4 regions of the Erythrobacter sp. JK5 genome follow, and region 3 is predicted to be linked to each of the others. Evidence: predicted binding sites of a transcription regulator. Region 3 holds the regulator's gene; each other region holds the start of a gene.

Region 1 (5,154 bases), 240 kb from region 3:
CTCGCCTGCCTCGACTTTGGCGTGGTGCGCGTGCAGCCGCCCGAGCGGCTTGCTGGTGTCTGTGACCGTGGCCGAAAACCCGCCCGGCGTGTGGATCACGCCCGTGTCGCCGGTCTGACCGCCGCTTTCGCCGTAGAACGGGGTCTGGTTGGTGAGGATCACCACCTCGTCGCCGGAGCTGGCGCGACCGACCTCCGCGCCATCACGGACGATCGCGACCACCCTGCCCTCGCCCGAAGTTGCGGCATATCCGGTGAACTCGCTCGCGCCTTCGCGTTCGGCAATGTCGAACCATATCTCGCCCGATGCCGCTTCGCCCGAACCCTTCCACGCCGCGCGGGCGGCCGCCCGCTGGCGCGCCATCGCCGCATCGAAGCCTTCGCGATCGACCCCGATACCGCGCGCGCGCAATGCGTCTTCGGTCAGGTCGTAGGGAAAGCCGAAGGTGTCGTAGAGCTTGAACGCCGTTTCGCCGTCGAGCTCGCCGCCCTCGGCCATGTCGCCGGTCGCCTCATCAAGCAGCTTCAAACCCTTGTCGAGCGTGCGGCGGAATTGCGTTTCCTCGCGCAGCAGCACTTCCTCGATCAGCGCCTGCCCCCGCACCAGCTCGGGATAAGCCTGCCCCATTTCAGTGACGAGGCTACCGACGAGCCGATGCATCAGCGGTTCGCCCGCACCCAGCAGATGCGCGTGGCGCATGGCGCGGCGCATGATCCGGCGCAGGACATAGCCGCGCCCCTCGTTGGACGGCAAGACGCCGTCCGCCATCAGGAAGCTGGTCGAGCGCAGGTGATCGGCGATCACCCTGTGGCTTGCGGAATGTTTGCCGCGCGCCTCGACCCCGGTCAGGTGCTCCGATGCCGCGATCAGAGCCTTGAAGGTATCGGTGTCGTAATTGTCGTGGACGCCCTGCAGCACCGCAGCAATCCGTTCGAGCCCCATGCCCGTGTCGATCGACGGTTTCGGCAGGTCGCGGCGCTCACCGTCGGCGCCCTGATCGAACTGCATGAAGACGAGGTTCCAGATTTCGACAAAGCGATCGCCATCCTCGTCCGGGCTGCCCGGAGGGCCACCCGGAATATCCTCGCCATGGTCGTAGAAGATCTCCGAACACGGCCCGCAGGGTCCGGTATCGCCCATCGACCAGAAATTGTCGTTGGTGGGAATGCGGATGATGCGCTGCTCGGGCAGGCCCGAAATCTTGCGCCACAGATCGAACGCCTCGTCATCGGTGTGGTAGACCGTTGCGGTCAGGCGCTCGGCCGGGATGCCCCATTCCCCGGTCAGCAGGGTCCAGGCATGGTGGATCGCCTGTTCCTTGAAATAGTCGCCGAACGAGAAATTGCCGAGCATCTCGAAAAAGGTGTGGTGGCGCGCGGTGTATCCGACATTGTCGAGATCGTTGTGCTTGCCCCCGGCGCGCACGCATTTCTGCGAAGACGTCGCGCGCGGTGCGGGCGGAGTCTCCAGCCCGGTGAAGACGTTCTTGAACGGCACCATTCCCGCATTCACGAACATCAGGGTGGGATCGTTGTAGGGCACCAGCGGCGCGCTCGGCACCTGCTGGTGTCCGTTCTTCCCGAAATAGTCGAGGAAAGACCGGCGGAGTTCGTTGGTAGAAGTCATGGCAGCGCAGTTAGGCAATGCGAGCGCGAGCGACAAGCCACCGCGTGCAGCAGGCGGCGCGTCGCGCATGGCGCGATGCATAGCTGCGCCATCCCCTCTTCGTCCGGCATGGATGGACCAATAGAAAAACCGGCGCATGCCTTGAACCAGGGGGAGGCTCGCATGCGCCGGTCTTCCGGTCTTTCGGGCGCGGGATCGATGCCCGCTCTGCCCGCTTGAGGATCAGTCGTCGGAATCCGCGTCCGGGCCCGTCATCATCTCCTCGGCAACCTCGTCGGTCCGGCCGCGTATGGCGGCTTCCAACCGGTCGCAAACTTCGGGATTTTCCTTGAGGTAGGTCTTGGCGTTCTCGCGGCCCTGACCGATACGGATGCTGTCATAGGAGAACCAGCTCCCCGATTTCTCCACCAGGCCGGCCTTGACCCCGAGATCGAGAATCTCGCCGATCTTCGAGATACCTTCGCCGTACATGATATCGAATTCGACCTGCTTGAATGGCGGGGCGACCTTGTTCTTGACCACCTTCACACGGGTCGAGTTGCCGATCACCTCGTCGCGGTCCTTGATCTGGCCGGTGCGGCGGATGTCGAGCCGTACCGATGCGTAGAACTTGAGCGCGTTGCCTCCGGTGGTCGTTTCCGGATTGCCGTACATGACGCCGATCTTCATCCGCAGCTGGTTGATGAAGATCACCATGCACTTGGAACGGTTGATCGACCCGGTCAGCTTGCGCAGCGATTGGGACATGAGCCGCGCCTGCAGGCCGACATGGGCATCGCCCATCTCGCCTTCGATTTCGGCGCGGGGGACAAGCGCCGCGACCGAGTCGACCACCAGCACGTCGATCGCATTCGAGCGGACCAGCGTGTCGGTAATTTCGAGCGCCTGCTCGCCCGTATCGGGCTGCGAGACGATCAGTTCGTCGATGTCCACGCCGAGCTTCTTGGCATAGACCGGATCGAGCGCGTGCTCGGCGTCGACGAAGGCGGCTGTGCCGCCGGCCTTCTGCGCCTCGGCGATGACATGCAGCGCCAGCGTCGTCTTGCCCGAGCTTTCAGGCCCGTAGACCTCGATGACGCGGCCCTTGGGCAGGCCGCCGATCCCGAGCGCGATATCGAGCCCGAGCGAACCGGACGAAATCGATTCGACCTGCATCGCCTCTTTCGAGCCGAGCTTCATCGCCGAACCCTTGCCGAACGCCCGATCGATCTGGGCCAGCGCGGCGTCGAGCGCCTTTTGACGGTCCACGTCTTTTTCCTTCTCTACCAGCTTGAGATTAGTAGCCATCGCATGACCTCCTTCGCTTGCCTAGAGCCGGTTAGAGAGTTTTAACCGCCCCTGTTCGGTGGACCTTCGCGCCCCCGTGTCGGAGATCATGTATCTGATTTGTTCTGATGGAACAAGTGGGGAACGAAAGTTTTTTCGCAGGGCGCGATCGGAGTCGACTCTCTGATTCAGTCGGCGTCGGTATTGCGCAGGCGCCAGTTGAATTCGCGCGAGGAATTGGCTGCGATCCGCACCTCGACCACGTCGTACCCATCCTTCACGAACACCTTCTCGCGCGGGAAGCGAACGTCCCAGTCCCCGGCCCATCCCAGCTTGAGCCGCATGGTGACGGGGTGAGGATTGGCGTTGGTGATCGTCGCCTGCATCTTGGTCCACTTGCGCGAATCGGGATCGAATTCCGCTTCCACCAGCCGCGCACAGCGCGCGAAGACCTGCGCGCTTTCACCGATCTCGAGCTCGACGTCCTGGCCGCGCGCATAATCGCGCAGTTCGGTGGTTGCGGCGAGCTGCGGGCCGAAGGTGCTGGGCTCGAAGAGTTTCATCGCCCCCTGCGGCAACGCGAGACCGAGCCCCTTTTCCTCGTCGTTTCTTGTCGCCAGCAACAGTCCGGCCGGCTGGGGATCGACCCCGCTCCCGAACCAACCGTAGGGATCGCATTCGGCGGTGTAGAGGAATCGGGCCTTCACCTCGTCCTGGTTGAGGAAGGCAACCTGCTTCATTCCTTTGGCCGAAACGTCGACCCGGTCCGGCACGCGGAACAGCTTGAGATCGCCGAGATTCTCCTCTTCCGCCGTCACCACGCTGACGGGCGCTGCAGATTCCATGAGTTCGGCTCGCATCCGGGCGCCAGTGACCGTGATCATCTCGTCGGCCACTGCTCCCATCGGAGCGGAGGGCGAAGGAGAAGGCGGCGGCGGATAGGCGATCGGCGACCCGGCTGCGGTGCTGCCGAACGGGTAGCAGGTCAGCCGCAGAGGTCGCGCCACGGGCGGATCCGACAGGCCTTCGAAATCGGTTTCGATATTGAGCGTGCCGGCGATGATCTGGAGCCTGGCGTTGTCGAAGCTCTGATCGTTGTCGTTGAGCAGCGTCAGCCAGCTCAGCAATTGCAGCGTGAATTCGTCGCCGCGCCCCTTGCTGCGCTCCTGAGCAGGATGGATCGTGGCGACGTAGTCCGCTTGCCAGTCGAAGCCCCAGGCGAGATAGGTCAGCGTGATCTCGTAGGTGCCGCCCTCGGGTGTCTGCGTGTCGATCGTGTAGACCGGCTTGGCAGAGAGGCCGTCCGGGATACGGTCGAAAGTGAGCTTTTCCGGCAACCCTGCGCAGCGCACAGCCTCGTAGCCTTGCGATGTCTGCAACACGAGCCCGCCATCGGCGCGGGTGCGGACGATGGCCTGTTCCGACTGCGCCTCACCCGTGGCGGGATTGGTGCGGGTGATCGTGATGCGGTTGCCCAGGGCCCCGTTCACCAGCGCAGCAGGCGAAAGTAGTTCGGCGTTGCGGTTCTTCTCGATCGTCCCGCCCGGCAGGCCGGTGACGATCGCGCTGACGCCGACCATCCCTTCGGCTACACCGATGAAGCGGATGGTCGATACGCCCGCAGGAAGGGATACTGTGCGGACCTCGCTTATCATCGCGAAGCCCTGCGGCCAGTCGCGGTTCATTTCCTCGCCGACCGAGCGGTCGGGATCGCGATAGATCGTGACCGAAAGATCGGTCGGATCCGACGCCTCCACGATCGTGCGCGCCGCAGCGGGCTGCGCCGACACCAGCGCCAGCAGGAGGGAGAGTATCGCGGTTGCCCGCATCGTCCCGGCCCCGCCGCCTACCAGCGGGTCTCGAATGTAACGCGGATCGTGCGTTCGCCCTCGGCAGGAACGGGGACCACCCATTTGCGGCGATCGTAATTGATCTGTTCGCCGACGATATCCTCACTCACCACCCGGTAATCCCAGCCCCACCAATAGCGACCGAGCCCGGACTGGGTCAGGTCGACCTCGATCGGCTCGTCCTTCGCGTTGGTGATCTTGTAGCGCATGGTGGTGCGGTAGAAGGTCCTGTTGCGGAGGCGTTCGGCCTCGATCCGTGAAGTTTCGACGCCATCCTCGATCACGCGGTAGCGCGCGCTCTGTTCCCATTCGCGGGTGGTGATGGTCTCGCGCTTCTCGACTTCGGCCTGGACGAAGATGTCGAACGCATCGCCGGTCGTCAGCGAGAGTTCGGACCCCATCGGGGTGTGGC
Region 2 (5,154 bases), 1.5 Mb from region 3:
CCCATGCCTGGAAGTGCAGCATCATCAGGTCCCACTTGTCGACGTCAGCCGGGATGAACAGGTTCAGCGACTGCGCCTGATCAATGTAGGGCGCACGGTCGGCAGCGAATTCGAGCAGCCAGCGCTGGTCGATCTCGAAGCTGGTCTTGAACGCGCCCTTTTCCTCGGGCGAGAGGAAGTCGAGATGCTGGACCGATCCGCCGCGTTCGAGGATCGAATTCCAGACGTTGGTCGAATCCTTCGATTTTTCCTGCAGCAGCTTTTCGAGATACGGGTTCTTGACCACGAAGCTGCCCGACAGCGTCTTGTGGGTGTAGATATTGGCCGGGATCGGCTCGATGCAGGCGCTGGTGCCGCCGCAGATGATGCTGATCGACGCAGTCGGTGCGATTGCCATCTTGCAGCTGAAGCGTTCCATCGCGCCCATTTCGGCCGCGTCGGGGCACGGTCCGCGCTCCTGCGCGAGCAGCATCGAAGCTTCGGATGCCTTGGCCTGGATATGCTTGAACATTTTCAGGTTCAGCGCCTTGGCCATCGCGCTTTCGAAGCCCAGACCCTTCGACTGCAGGAAGGAGTGGAAGCCCATCACGCCTAGGCCGACCGAACGTTCGCGCTCGGCGGAGTATTTCGCGCGGGCCATCTCGTCGGGCGCGCGGTCGATGTAATCCTGCAGCACGTTGTCGAGGAAGCGCATCACGTCCTCGATGAACTGCTTGTCGCCCGACCACTCGTCCCACTTCTCGAGGTTGAGCGAAGACAGGCAACACACCGCGGTGCGATCATTGCCGAGATGGTCGACGCCGGTCGGCAGGGTGATTTCCGAACACAGGTTCGAAGTCGAAACCTTGAGGCCGAGATCACGGTGATGCTTGGGCATCATGCGGTTCACCGTGTCGGCGAAGACGATGTAGGGCTCGCCCGTGGCGAGACGGGTTTCGACCAGCTTCTGGAACAGCGAGCGGGCATCGACACGCCCACGCACTTCGCCGGTCTTGGGCGATTTCAATTCGAACTCGGCCCCGTCGCGCACGGCTTCCATGAATTCGTCGGTCAGCAGCACGCCGTGGTGAAGGTTCAATGCCTTGCGGTTAAAGTCGCCCGAAGGCTTACGGATTTCGAGGAACTCCTCGATCTCGGGGTGCGAGACGTCGAGGTAGCACGCGGCCGAACCGCGGCGGAGCGACCCTTGCGAAATCGCCAGCGTCAGGCTGTCCATCACCCGCACGAACGGAATGATGCCGCTGGTCTTGCCGTTGAGGCCCACTGGCTCGCCGATGCCGCGGACATTGCCCCAATAGGTGCCGATGCCGCCGCCCTTGGAGGCGAGCCAGACGTTTTCGTTCCACGTGCCGACGATCCCGTCGAGGCTGTCGGACACCGAGTTGAGGTAGCAGCTGATCGGCAGGCCGCGACCCGTGCCGCCGTTCGACAGCACCGGGGTCGCCGGCATGAACCACAGCGACGAGATATAGTCGCAGAGCCTCTGCGCGTGCTCCTGATCGTCGGCATAGGCATCGGCCACGCGCGCGAACAGGTCCTGATAACTTTCATTCGGCAACAGGTAACGATCGGTCAGCGTTTCCTTGCCGAATTCGGTGAGATAGGCGTCGCGGCTCTCGTCGGTCTCGATCTCAAACCGGCGCGCATTCACGGTCTTGCTGTCTGGCAGGACCGCAGCCCTGGCAGCTTCGGCCATGGCTCCCGCGAGAGCTTCTCCCGCCTTTGCGGCGATCAGTTCGTCGCTGCCCTTGTCGGCATTGTCCATTGTCACGGCCTTCTTGTTCTTCGGCGTCGGCGTGCCTGTTGGCGCACGACCCAGCGTTTCGCCGGTGTCCGCGTCGGTCAGCACTTCGTTGCCCGTGTTCTCACTGGCCACGTTTTCACTCGCTTTAAATTCCATTCTCGCCCCGTCTAGTCCCCGCGAATCGGACAGGACACAAGTGTCGATGTTCCAATTCTGTTCTATACCGACCTGTCCACAGGATAGCCATGTGATTCCTCACAGCCTGTCCCGCGATCCGTCCACAATCCGGATCGTCCGACCCCTGAATCCGGCGACTCCCCTTCCTGCCGCGCCCTGTCGAGCGTGGGCCGAGTCACCTAGATTTTGGGGTTCATCCGCGAACCGAACCACCAGATAATGAATCAGCGACGAATCCGCGTCAACGGGAGATTAACCACAAAATCGCGGAAACCCGGATCGGAATTCCATGTTGCAGTGCAGCGACGCGTGGACAAAGCTAGAGTCGCGAACCGCGCAAGAGCGAAAATGAATCTGTGAAGAAAAATTTGGTGATTGAATCATGTGAATCAATCGCTGAATCTTTTCGCAAGGCGGCGGCATGATTGTTGCGCCGTCGCGGAACAGGAGGTGGCTGTGACCATTGCAACGCTCGAATCGGTTCCGGTGCCGATCCTCGCCGACCTGCGCCAGCGCCATTCCGAGCCGCAGCGGCACTATCACGACTGGTCGCATATCGAGGCGCTGCTCACTCATATGGCGGATGCCCGGGGCCTGCTGCACGATCCGGACGCGGTGCTCCACGCGATCCTGTTCCACGACGCGATCTACGATCCGCGCGCCAAGGACAATGAACGCCGCAGCGCCGCGCTGCTGGTCGAAACCGCACCGGCCATTCCCGCCGCAAGCCTCTCCGCCGCGCGGCGGATGATCGAGGCGACCGAGGGCCATCACCTGCCCGGCGATCTGTCGGGAGCCGCGCAATCGGACTGCGCGCATTTCCTCGACATGGATCTGGCGATCCTCGGTGCCTCACCGGAGCGATTCGTTATCTACGAAGACCAGATCCGCCGCGAATATGCGCATGTGCCGGATGCCGCGTTTCGCGAGGGGCGCGCGGCGGTGCTGCGCGGTTTCGCCGCGCGCCCGCGCCTCTATTTCAGCGCGTGGGGCCGCGAGCGGTTCGAAGCGCAGGCACGGCGCAATCTCGCCCGCTCGCTCGCGGCTCTGGCGAACTAGGCGGCCACCGATTCCCGCGCCCGCGCGCTGCGGGCATGCTCGGCGATCTCCTGCGCCAGCCGGTCGATCAGCTCAGCCGGAAGATCGTGACCCCAGCCGGGGATCGTCACCAGCCTGGCACCGGGGATGTGCTCGGCGGTGTCCTTGCCACCCTCCAGCTTGACCAGCGGATCGGCCTCGCCGTGGAGCACCAGCGTCGGCACACTCACCGACCGCAGCCGTTCGCGCCGGTCGCCATCGTCGATGATCGCGGCGAGCTGACGCGGCAGACCGGGCGGATAGACGCTGCGCTGCACCAACGCCTGCACCCGCGCGCGGCGCCGTTCGGCATCGGCCGGATAACCGGGGCTGCCGATTTTCTCCTGCACGTTGATGCCGTGCGCAATCAGGTCCTCTTCCTCCATCGAAGGCAAGGGCGCGGTCAGCGCGTCGATCGCGGGCTTGTCCGCCTGCGGCAGCCGGGGATGCCCGGTGGTCGACATGATCGAGGTGAGCGATTGCAGCTGCCCGGGATGGTTCACCGCCATCAGCTGCGCGATCATGCCGCCCATCGAAGCCCCCACGACGTGTGCCCTGGGAATGTCCAGCGCGGTCAGCAGCCCGGCTCCGTCGGCGGCCATGTCGGCGAGCGTATAGGGCACGCGCGCAGGCCAGCCGATCTTCTGGCGGATCACCTGCCAGGCGATCCCCGGCGCCCTGGCACCTTCCATCTTCTGCGACAGGCCGATGTCGCGATTGTCGTAACGGATTACGCGGTGGCCATGGCCGACCAGCGCTTCGACGAATTCGTCGGGCCACAGGATCATCTGCGCGCCGAGGCCCATCACCAGCAGGATCGGATCATCGCCGGGATTGCCGTGCTCTTCGTAAAACAGCTCGATACCGGTAGTGGGCGCGGTGATGTGCGGCATGGACGTGATGGCTCCTGCGGGTTGGGTTCCGCAGCCATCGTTGCCGCACAAGCAAACGCGCCGCAACCCACGCTCGCCCAAAAGGGACTGGAGACGAGTGCAGGTGCGGCGCGGTCGACCCCCGGGGTCGCAATCCGGGGCCGGGTCGGCGGCAGGGGCTCCTAACCGCCGAGCAGGATGTAACGTTCCGATTCCGCCTGCGCGTACCGTTCGCGCATTTCGCTGGTGGCCTTGGCGGCAAGCTGGTCATGAATCTCGCGGTTGCTCGCGAAGATGATGTTGGCGAGGAACTGTGCGCTCTCCGGATTGTAGACCGGCACGTCGCCGAGCCCGTCGAGCCGCTTGACCGCATAGATCGCGGCCTTGCGCGCGGCCCAGTTGCCTTTGCCGTCGAGCACTTCGAGGTTTTCGGCCTTGCCGTCTTCGCCGAGCGTGAAGGTGATTTGCACCACCGCATCGTTGGGCCGCACGGTGCGGGCGACCGGGGCGCGGGTCAGCGCGTGGTTGAGATCGCGGGTGGTTTCCTGCTGCCATTCCTGCATCGCGGCATGCGAAGTCACCACGATATCCTGCGATTTGCCGGCGGCGGCAGGGGCGGCGAACGACACGGCCAGCGCGAACGCGGCGGCCGGTAGGGCAAGAGACTTGTTGAGGCGGTTCATCGGATCATCCTTTCCTGGGCATCACGGGATGATCGAGCGCAAGGACCGGTAGCGCCGAGCACCAGTCCCTACACTCGTGCGATGGCTCTATTGGTCGATCAGGCGCGGCGGGCAGTTGTCAGATCGGGGTGTTTCGGGGGTCCCGCCGCGTCCGATCACAAAGTGCCAGACGGCACGATTGTTTCAATATGGTATCGGTGAGCCGTGTTATGTTTCGCCGAGCGTCCGTTTGACGCAGACAAACTGCATACGGAGCCCGACGAGCGATCAGGGCGTCAGGGTTGGCCCCGCCATTCCGGCCCGCTGATCGTGAAGCCGCGCGCTTCGAGTTGGTCGAGCACCCCGTCCGGTTCGGCCAGCACCCTCAGCGGGACCACCGCCAGCGTGACGCCTTCGGTCGCGACCGCGCCTTCGATCATGCCGACCCATTGCGCGCGGATCTCCTCGCCGAGCGCGTCATCGGCCCACGGCCAGCAAGTGCCGAGCGCGATTTCGAGCGGGTTGCCCATCACGGCGGGCACATCGAACTTGCGCCAGTCCTCGCCGCGCTGTGCGATGATGCCCTGCCCCGCTTCGGTGGCGTCCATCGCCGCTTCGAGGC
Region 3 (5,154 bases):
GGCGATCCCGCTGGTCACTTTCATATCGATGCCGCTGATCGCGGTGGCACTGCTGCTCGACCTGGTCGGGCTGGGCGGTCCGGCCTGGTGGCTGGTGGAAGCCTCGCTCGAGCTGCTGCTTGCCATCGCGCATGTGACTTCTGCGCAGCCGGGGGCGGTGAAGCTGATGCCGCAGATGGGCACAGCCACGATCGCACTGTTCGTGACGGGTGGCCTGTGGCTGGCGCTGTGGAGCGGGCGGGCGAGGCTGCTCGGGTTTGTGCCTGCGGCAGTTGCAACCGCGATGCTGATCGCTACACCGATCCCCGATGTCCTGATCGGGCGGGAGGGACGCCACGTCGGGATCGTCCTCGATCGGCCCGGCGGAGGAAAGGAACTGCTCTCGCTGCGCGACACAAGGTCGGACTATGCGCGCGACAACCTGCTCGAACTGGCTGGCGTCACCAGCGATCCGATTCCGATCGCCGGATGGCAGGGTGCGGAGTGCTCGCCCGAATTCTGCCTCGTTACGATCGCGCGCGGCGGGCGGGACTGGCAGCTGCTGCTGGCCCGCAATCGCGATCTCGTGGAAGAACGGGCGCTCGCTGCCGCGTGCGAGCGCGCGGACATCGTTGTCGCCGACCGGTTTCTTCCGGCCTCATGCAAGCCGTTATGGCTCAAAGCCGACCGGCGGTTGCTACAGCGCACCGGCGGGCTGGCGATCGACCTCGAAAACGAGCGGATTGCGACCGTTGCCGCGGGGCAGGGCGAACATGGCTGGTGGCGCGGAACCGGCGACTGATCGCCAGCCCCGCGCCCCCCAGCGTCAATGATAACGCCGCAACAGCCCGGCCAGCTTGCCCTGGACCTGGACTTCGCCGGACGGGTAGACCTGCGGCGAATGCGTGGCGTTGGCCGGATCGAGCCGCACCATTCCGCCATCCTTGTGCAGATACTTGAGCGTGGCTTCCTCGCCCCGAACCAGCGCGACGACGATTTCGCCATCGCGCGCGGTGTCGGTGCGCTTCACCAGCGCAAAATCCCCGTCGAAAATACCCGCCTCGATCATCGAGTCGCCGGATACTTCGAGCGCGTAATGCTCTCCCGGGCCGAGCAGCGCCGCCGGGACCGGCAGCGAACTCTGTCCTTCCAGTGCCTCGATCGGCGCGCCGGCTGCGATCCGTCCATGGAGCGGAATCTCGATCACGTCGTTGGCCGGTTCCGGGGCGGACTTCATCACCGCCGACCCTCGCGCGACCGAATCGTTCGCGATCCGCGTTGCGCGCGGTGTTGGTGTCGCGTCTTCGGGTTGCCGGATTACCTCGAGCGCGCGCGCCCGGTTGGGCAGGCGGCGGATGAAGCCGCGTTCCTCGAGCGCGGAGATCAGGCGATGCACCCCCGATTTGCTCTTGAGGTCGAGCGCTTCCTTCATTTCCTCGAAACTCGGGGAAATGCCGGTCTCCTCCAGTCGCTGCTGGATGAACCGGATCAATTCGTGCTGCTTGGCTGTCAGCATGGATATCCTCCCATGGCCTGCCCGGAAGACCCGCCGCCCAGAGGCGTCGAGACCTGCGGGCAGCGCAGGATCAAATAGGCGTACCGCAAGAGGCATAGCGAACGCGGGAGCGCGTCGATGCGTTACCGGCACTGTTCCGCTCGCCGATATGGTGAACGAATGCGGAACAATTAGGCAACTGTTCGGACCGAGTCAAGCGGCTCGCACCGCCAGAACCCCGCAATTCAGCCATTCTGGAGCATGTACACCGGAACAGGCTCGCCCGCGCTCACCGCCGGAGCTCCTGCGGGCCGATCGATCAGGCAATTGGCCGCTGCCAGCGCCAGCAGGGCGGAGGAATCCTGCGACGCGGCGAGGCGCACCCTCGCACCGTCGCTCACCGCGCGCAGGAATTCGCGGCGAGAGCCGACCGCGGGCAGGTCCTCGGATGCGATACGGGTCTCCGCTTTGGGCAACGGATCGGAAACGCCCGCGACCGCGCGGACCAGGGGAAGCACGAACAGGAAGCAGGTGACGAAGCTCGACACCGGGTTGCCCGGCAGCCCGACAATCACCTGGATGCCCGACTCGCGCCGCCGGGTCGCCACCATCAGGGGCTTGCCCGGCTTGATCGCGACCTTCCAGAACGCCAGCTCCGCACCCCAGTCGATCAGCGCCCGCTGGATCAGGTCGTGATCGCCCACCGAAGCACCGCCCGAGGTCACGAGGATGGGGTGGTCCGCTTTCTCCAGCGCCGCCGCAAGGGCAGGGAGATCGTCCGGCACCGGGCCGAGCAGCTGGACCGATCCCACATGCGGGGCCAGCATGGCGGCGATCATCGTCCCGTTGCTCGCCGGGATCTGGTCGGCGCCGCATTGCGACCCGGGTCGAGCCAGCTCGTCGCCGCTGTCGAGCACCTGAACCGTCGCGGGTTTGACGATCGGCACCGTATCGTGCCCGGCAGCTATCGCCAGCGCGAGTTGTGCCGGTCCCAATCGGGTTCCCTTTGCCAGCACGGTGTCGCCCCGCCCGAAATCGAACCCGGCCTTGCGCACGTGTCGACCCGGGGGAGGTGGATCTTCGCCCTCGGCCAGTGCGATCAGGTTGCTGTCTGCTTTCGCGTTTTCCTGAATGAGCACCCGATCGGACCCGGTGGGCATGTGCGCCCCGGTCGAAATCCGCGTGCACTGGCCGGGCGCGAGCGATCCGGCGAAAGGCATACCGGCGCGGCTTTCGCCCACACGCTGCCAAGGGCCATCGCCGCAGACGGCGTAGCCATCCATGGCCGAAAGGTCGGCTGCCGGTTGCGTGCGCAGCGCCGTGAGGTCGCGAGACAGGTATCGACCCAGCGCCGATTGGCATTCGATCTCGATCGCTTCCTGCGCGGGATCCAGCGCCAGGAGTCGCGCCTGCGCCTCTTCGAGCGTCAGCATCGCGCTCACAGGTCGGCGGCTTTCCAGTGCCCCGACTTGCCGCCGCGCTTTTCGATCAGGCGGACCTCGCCGATCACCATGCCTTTGTCGATCGCCTTGGCCATGTCGTAGATCGTCAGCAGCGCGGTCGACACCGCGACCATCGCTTCCATCTCGACCCCGGTCTTGCCCGTCAGCGATGCGGTGGCAGTGGCCCGGATCGCGCCGGCTTCGAACGCGAAATCGAGCGTTACCGCGTCGAGCGCCAGCGGATGGCACAGCGGGATCAGCTCGCCGGTGCGCTTGGCGGCCATGATTCCCGCGATACGGGCGGTGCCGAGCACGTCGCCCTTGGGCGCGTCGCCCGCGCGGATCGCATCGAGCGCCTGCGCCGACATCGCAATCCTCCCCGAGGCCATCGCCACGCGCGCGCTTGGCGGTTTCCCGCCGACATCCACCATCCTTGCTGCACCGTCTTCGCCAAGATGAGTGAGGTCGCTCATGGTCGAAACCCTACCGGATGGAACGCGTGGAACACAGTCCTGACGTTCGGAATCCCGAACGCCAGCGGACACGGCGTGTCAAAGATGGCGAGAGGGAATCCGGCGGTCATTCCGCAGCTTCTGGCACGATTCCGACGAGCAGGACACTGGCGGATTTCACCCTTCGAGGAGGGAGCGCGTCGCCGCCGCCAGATCGTCCGCGCGCATCAGGCTTTCGCCGACCAGGAACGTGCGCACCCCCGCTTTGGCCAGGCGTTGGCAATCGGCGTGTGTCGCGATGCCGCTTTCGCCGACCAGCAGCGCACCCTCGGGCGCCAGCGGTGCCAGCCGTTCGGTGGTGGTAAGCGAAGTGGTAAAGGTTTTGAGATCGCGGTTGTTCACTCCGATCAGGCGTGATGCGAGGTGCTTGGCCGCGCGTTCGAGCTCCGCCTCGTCATGCACTTCCACCAGTACGTCCATATCGTGTTCGCGCGCCGCCGCTTCGATCTCTGCCATCAGGCCATCTTCGAGTGCGGCTACGATGATCAGGATCGCATCTGCTCCGATCGCGCGCGCCTCGAGGCATTGCCACGGATCGACCATGAAATCCTTGCGCAAGACCGGGAGCGAACACGCTGCGCGCGCTTCGACCAGATTATCCTCGTGACCCTGAAAGTAGGGCGCATCGGTCAGCACCGAAAGACACGCCGCGCCGCCTGCTTCGTAATCGCGGGCATGATCGGCAGGGCGGAAATCTTCGCGGATCAGACCCTTGGACGGGCTCGCGCGCTTGATCTCGGCGATCAGCGCAAAGCCGGATTCGGATCGGCGGCGCAGCGCATTTTCGAACCCGCGCGGCGCGGTCTGGATGCGCGCTGCCTGTGCCAGTTCGGCGAGTGGCACTGCCGCTTTCCGCGCGGCGACCACTTCGCGTTTTGCGGCGCATATTTCCTCGAGCTTGTTCACCGGTTCACACAGCCATCGCGATCCAGCGACCCAGCAGCTGTGCGGCGTCGCCGCTATCAAGCGCTCGTTCGGCCAGTGCGGCGCCCTCGATCCAGTCCTCCGTCTTGCCCGAAACCACCAGCGTTGCAGCAGCATTGAACACCACCGCGTCGCGATAGGGGCCGGGGGTCCCGCCCAACAGTGCCTTCAGCGCTTTCGCGTTGTGCAGGGCATCGCCACCTCGGATGGCTTCGACCGGGGCATGAGCGATATCGAATTCCGCTGCGTCCACGCGGCGCATTTCGAACTCGTTGCCGGTAACGTCCGCAAGCTCGTTGCCACCCGCAAGGCTCAGTTCGTCCAGACCTTCGTCGCCGGAGACGATGAATGTGCGGGTCGTACCCAGCCTTGCCTTTGCCTGGGCGTAAATCGGAACATAGCCGGGGCGAGCGATCCCGATCAGCTGCCGCTTCACGCCGGCGGGGTTCGACAGCGGTCCCATCAGGTTGAAGATCGTGCGTTTGCCGAGTCGCTGACGAATGGGCTGGATGCGGCCCATCGCCGGGTGGTGGTTTTTCGCGAACAGGAAGCAGATGCCGATTTCCGCCAGTGTCTTTTCGGCGGTGCGACCGGCGGCATCCATATCGAGCCCCAGCGCTTCGAGCGTATCGGCCGCGCCCGACTTGGACGACGCTGCGCGATTGCCATGTTTGGCCACCGGAACGCCGCAGGCCGCGACCACAAGGCTGACGGCGGTCGAGACGTTCAGTGTATGGTGGCCATCTCCGCCGGTACCGCAACAATCGACGGCATCATCGGGTGCCGCGATCGGAATCAGGCG
Region 4 (5,154 bases), 220 kb from region 3:
AAGCGCTGGCGGAAGGCGTCGAGATCGATGGCATTCGCTACGGTTCGATCGACGCAAATCTCGAACATGGCAGTTCGGGCAAGAACAACTGGATCGAGATGACCATCACCGAAGGCAAGAACCGCGAGGTGCGCCGCGTGCTCGAATATCTGGGACTGAAGGTGAACCGCCTGATCCGCACCGCCTACGGCCCCTTCCAGCTGGGCGATTTGCCGCGTGGCCAGGCAGCGGCGATCCGCAAGCAGGACCTCGGGCGATTCCTGAGCACGCTCAAGAAGCGAGAGAAATGAGGATCATCGCGGGCGAATGGCGCGGGCGAAAGCTGGTTGCGCCCAAGGGCGACGCGACGCGGCCCACAGCGGACCGGACGCGCGAGACGCTTTTTTCGATGCTGACCAGCCGCCTCGGCGATTTTGACGGATTGCGGGTTGCAGATCTGTTTGCCGGTTCGGGCGCGCTCGGCCTCGAAGCCCTGTCGCGCGGCGCGGCACATTGCCTGTTCGTGGAACAGGATCGCGCGGCGCTCGATGCGATACGCAGCAACATCGCCGCGTTCGACGCGCGCGAGAAGACCACAATCGAAGCCGGCTCGGTCCTTCACCTGCGCGCTGCGAGCGAACCATACGATGTGCTGTTGATCGACCCGCCCTATCGCACCGGCGCGGGCGCCGTTGCGCTCGACCGTTTGTTACGGCTGGGCTGGATCGGTCCGGCAACGTGGATCGCGGTAGAGACCGCTGCGACGGAGACGGTCACGGTGCAGGGTCTGGAAACCGAGGTTGAGCGCCGGATCGGCAAAGGCAAGCTCACGCTGTTGCGCTTGGAACCCGACCGTACCGATCCGGACACTCCACCCGGTTGATCCGCGCGCGACCACCAACGCGCGGAGGGCGCGGGCTTACTGGTCTTCGGGCGCAGCAGGTTCCTCGGTCGGCGGTTCGGCACTTCCACCGCTCGCTCGTGCTTCGATATTCTGCCAGGCGGTGTCGCGCTCCGGACCGGTCATCGCCGTCAGGGCGAGCTTGTCGTCATCGCTGAGGCGCCAGAACAGCCCCTGCCGTTCGGGGGTCAGCGACCAGTAATAGCCTTTGGTTTCATTGGGCCACGTCATGTAGGCGGACTGCATGTCGGGCGGCCAGCCGTCGTATTCCGCCTGCTGCTCGGCGGTCAGCGAGACCTCCTCGCCGGGCAAATCGTCCTGGGCGGAAAGGGTGGTCGGGGCCAGCGCCGCGGATGCGGCGAGGGAAGCTCCGATCAGGTACATTGTAGTCTTACGCATGGGATTCTCCGTATGAATGGTCCCAAGCGTGGCCGAACGCGACCTGTCCGGCGGCATGGATCCCCTCCGTCCGCACGCGACCCTTATGCCTGCGAGTCCGGCCCGCGCCCAGCCTTGGGCGGGCCTCGCGCCCCACGCGATGCACGTCGTGGCGAGATGCGTGGCGAAACCGCGTCAAGGCGACTTCGCCTACCGGTCGAGATTGGATTCGCACGAAAAAAAATGAGCCGAAAGGGCTGGGGAACGGGCATCTGGAATTCGGCCGACACGACTTGCCGAACGATGGTTCGTTCTCTACTTGTTCACCAGATTGCCATGAGTAACCCGCTGCCCACCCCGCACGATCCCGGTGCCCCCCGCCCTATGCGGCGCGCCTGAACCCGCCCCAGCGCGAGGCGGTACTGACGACCGAGGGGCCGGTGCTGATGCTGGCCGGCGCGGGCACGGGCAAGACCGCCGCGCTGACATCGCGCCTTGCGCACCTCGTCGCGACCCGCCGTGCATGGCCGAGCCAGATCCTGTGTGTCACCTTCACCAACAAGGCCGCACGCGAAATGCGCGGGCGGGTCGCGGAGCATCTGGGGCAGGCGGTCGAAGGCATGCCGTGGCTCGGCACGTTCCACTCGATCTGCGCCAAGATGCTGCGCCGCCACGCCGAGCTGGTCGGGCTCGAATCGAACTACACGATCATCGACACCGACGATCAGCTTCGGCTTCTCAAGCAGCTCATTACGGACAGCGATCTCGACGAGAAACGCTGGCCCGCGCGCCAGCTCGCCGGGCTGATCGACCGCTGGAAGAATCGCGGGCTCAATCCCGACGATCTCGATGCGGTGGACAACGAAAGCTATGCCAACGGACGCGGACAGGCGATGTACCGGTTGTATCAGGAGCGCTTGAAGGCGCTGAACGCCTGTGATTTCGGCGATCTGATGCTGCATATGCTCAACATCTTCCGCAAACATCACGATGTGCTCGCGGACTATCAGAAGCGCTTCAAGTATATCCTCGTCGACGAGTACCAGGATACCAACGCAGTCCAGTATTTGTGGCTGCGCCTGCTCGCGCAGGAGCACAAGAACATCTGCGTCGTGGGGGACGACGACCAGTCGATCTATTCGTGGCGCGGTGCCGAAGTTGCAAACATCCTGCGGTTCGAGAAGGATTTCCCCGGTGCGCATGTCGTCAAGCTGGAGCAAAACTACCGCTCGACCCCGCATATCCTCGGCGCGGCGTCGGGCCTGATCCGGGCGAACAGCGAACGCCACGAAAAGACACTGTGGACCGAAGCCAATGGCGGCGACAAGGTCCGCGTAATCGGTGTCTGGGACGCGCCCGAGGAAGCGCGCCGGGTCGGTGAAGAGATCGAACGGCTAGAAGGCGAAGGCGCCCCGCTCGATCAGGTCGCGATCCTCGTCCGCGCGCAATATCAGACCCGCGAGTTCGAAGACCGTTTCATCCAGATCGGCGTCAACTACCGGATCATCGGCGGCTTCCGGTTCTACGAACGCGCCGAGATCCGCGATGCGCTCGCCTATCTGCGGGTGATCGCGCAGCCGCAGGACGATCTCGCGTTCGAGCGGATCTACAACCAGCCCAAGCGCGGGCTTGGTGCGAAAACGCTCGAGAAGATGCACCAGCATGCGCGGCGCACCGGGTTGCCACTGGCTGCTGCCTCACTCGAACTGGCCGACAGCGACGAATTGCCCAAGCGCGCGGCAAACACGATCGGCGGGCTGATGCGGCAGTTCCTCGCCTGGCGCGAGGCAGCGGAAGCGATGACACCGTCGGACCTGCTTCGGCTGGTGCTCGAGGAAACCGGCTACAACGACATGCTGGCGAACGACCGCTCGGCCGAAAGCGCCGGCCGCGCCGAGAACCTCTCCGAACTCGCGCGCGCGATGGAGGAATACGAGACGCTCGGCGATTTCCTCGAACATGTCGCGCTGGTGATGGACAACGATCGCGGGGACGAGGAGGAAACCGTCACGATCATGACGATCCACGCCGCCAAGGGACTCGAGTTCGACCACGTGTTCTGCGTCGGATGGGAGGAAGGCGTGTTCCCCAGCCAGCGCGCGATCGACGAAGGCGGGCTTGCCAGCCTCGAAGAGGAACGCCGCCTCGCCTATGTCGCGATCACGCGCGCACGACGACGCTGCATCATCCTGCACGCCGCCAACCGGCGCATCTACGGCCAGTGGATCAGCTCGATCCCTTCGCGCTTCATCGAGGAACTGCCCGAGGAGCATATCGAACAGGAGACGACGCTGACCGGTGGCGCCTCTCTGTGGCGCGCCAACTGGAGCGAGAACGAGGACCCGTTCGCGCATGTCGCCCGCGACCGTCCGGATCGTGCGCAGGCGCGCGGCCCCGGTTGGCAGCGCGCGATCGCGACCGGATACGAACCGCGCCAGCAGCGCGTGGCCGAACCGGGCCGCTCGGCCGCCAGCTTCGCCGCCCAGCCCCGTAGCGACATCGCCATCGGCGCAATGGTGCACCACGACAAGTTCGGCACCGGATGCGTGATCGATCAGGAGGGGAACAAGCTCACCATCGAGTTCGAAGATGCCGGCGAGAAACGCGTGATCGACAGCTTCGTGAAGGTGGTGGGGTGATCATGATTTTTCTGGAAGACCTCGATCCGGATCGAATAGCTCGCTTCAAGCCATCCACGCTGAGAAGGCTCTGAGATTTGATCTTTGGTCTTGGGCTTCCGGATGGACAGAAGGAAGCGCCAAGGGAACAGCAGGCAAAGTCGAATTCCGGCGGCGCGAGAATTGTCCCGCGCGAATCGCGATCGGGATCTCGATTGTGGCCTAATTGGCGTCGATCGCTGGTCTGATCGCCGACCAGGATTGCAGCACCGGCAAAAACCTACCCCAGCCCCACGTCCAGGAACCCCGGCTTGGGTCCGTTCCATTCGCCCGGCGCGACTGGTTCGTCGTCTTCGTCGCGGCGGCGCGCTCTGGGCTTGCGTTCCGGCTTGTCCTCGCGTGCGGCGCGCTCGCGGCGCGGCTTCTTCGGTGCATCGTCGCTGTCGTCCCGCTTGCGTTCGCGAGAGCGCCGGGGCTTCGCTTCGTCGCGATCCTTGGGAGCGTCGGCGGCCTGTTGTCCCGCATGCGCCAGTTCGACCCGCACGTCGTCCTTGCCGAACACCTTGATCTTGGCGCCGGTGAGTTTCTCGACATTGGAGATTGCTTCGGCGTCCTCGTCGGAAACGAGGGTAAAGGCGCGACCCTTGGCCCCAGCCCGCCCCGTCCGTCCGACCCGGTGAACATAATCGTCCGGGTGCCACGGCGTGTCGAAGTTGAAGACGTGGGAAACGCCCTTGATGTCGAGCCCGCGCGCCGCGACGTCGGACGCGACGAGGATGTTCACGTCGCCCGCCTTGAATCGGTCGAGCTCCTGGATCCGGCTCGACTGGTCCATGTCCCCGTGGATTTCGCCGCTGGCAAAGCCACGCTTCTGCAGGTGCTTGTTGAGATCGCGCACTGTCGTCTTGCGATTGGCGAAGATGATAGCGGTTTCGACCTGATCGTTGGCGAGCAGCCATTCTAGCGTTTCGCGCTTCTGCCGGCTCTTCACCGGAATCTTGAAAGCGGTAATGTTCTCGTTGGTCGAGGCGCGGCGGCTGACCTCGATCCGCTTGGGATTGTTGAGGAACTTCTTCGCCAGCTTCTCGATCGGCGGCGGCATCGTGGCCGAGAAAAGCATCGTTTGGCGGGTTTCGGGCAGCTTCGAACAGATGAATTCGATATCGGGGATGAACCCCATGTCGAGCATCCGGTCGGCCTCGTCGATCACCAGCAGTTCACAGCCCGAAAGCAGGATCTTGCCACGTTCGAACAGGTCCATCATCCGGCCCGGCGTCG

The links. Region 3 encodes LexA, which represses DNA repair genes until DNA is damaged. Its sites were predicted from a motif close to GTTCCNCNCTTGTTCT; they were not measured.
Region 1: a site for LexA is predicted at 3,023-3,038, ahead of recA (recombinase RecA). Genes of this name have one in related genera too.
Region 2: a site for LexA is predicted at 1,949-1,964, ahead of KDC96_RS11575 (ribonucleoside-diphosphate reductase subunit alpha). Genes of this name have one in related genera too.
Region 4: a site for LexA is predicted at 1,569-1,584, ahead of KDC96_RS03395 (UvrD-helicase domain-containing protein). Genes of this name have one in related genera too.

Annotation. Positions count from the first base shown of each region.
Region 1 covers NZ_CP073577.1:682,896-688,049, reverse strand. The annotation lists gene alaS (alanine--tRNA ligase) at 1-1,626, opposite strand, end outside; gene recA (recombinase RecA) at 1,849-2,913, opposite strand; gene KDC96_RS03325 (DUF4139 domain-containing protein) at 3,081-4,721, opposite strand; gene KDC96_RS03320 (DUF4139 domain-containing protein) at 4,739-5,154, opposite strand, start outside.
Region 2 covers NZ_CP073577.1:2,382,545-2,387,698, forward strand. The annotation lists gene KDC96_RS11575 (ribonucleoside-diphosphate reductase subunit alpha) at 1-1,900, opposite strand, end outside; gene KDC96_RS11580 (hypothetical protein) at 2,378-2,980, shown strand; gene KDC96_RS11585 (alpha/beta fold hydrolase) at 2,977-3,891, opposite strand; gene KDC96_RS11590 (hypothetical protein) at 4,053-4,553, opposite strand; gene KDC96_RS11595 (TraB/GumN family protein) at 4,829-5,154, opposite strand, start outside.
Region 3 covers NZ_CP073577.1:924,640-929,793, forward strand. The annotation lists gene KDC96_RS04480 (ComEC/Rec2 family competence protein) at 1-781, shown strand, start outside; gene lexA (transcriptional repressor LexA) at 806-1,495, opposite strand; gene KDC96_RS04490 (molybdopterin molybdotransferase MoeA) at 1,720-2,907, opposite strand; gene moaC (cyclic pyranopterin monophosphate synthase MoaC) at 2,913-3,389, opposite strand; gene trpC (indole-3-glycerol phosphate synthase TrpC) at 3,546-4,334, opposite strand; gene trpD (anthranilate phosphoribosyltransferase) at 4,339-5,154, opposite strand, start outside.
Region 4 covers NZ_CP073577.1:699,876-705,029, reverse strand. The annotation lists gene KDC96_RS03410 (pseudouridine synthase) at 1-290, shown strand, start outside; gene rsmD (16S rRNA (guanine(966)-N(2))-methyltransferase RsmD) at 287-862, shown strand; gene KDC96_RS03400 (hypothetical protein) at 899-1,279, opposite strand; gene KDC96_RS03395 (UvrD-helicase domain-containing protein) at 1,705-3,897, shown strand; gene KDC96_RS03390 (DEAD/DEAH box helicase) at 4,157-5,154, opposite strand, start outside.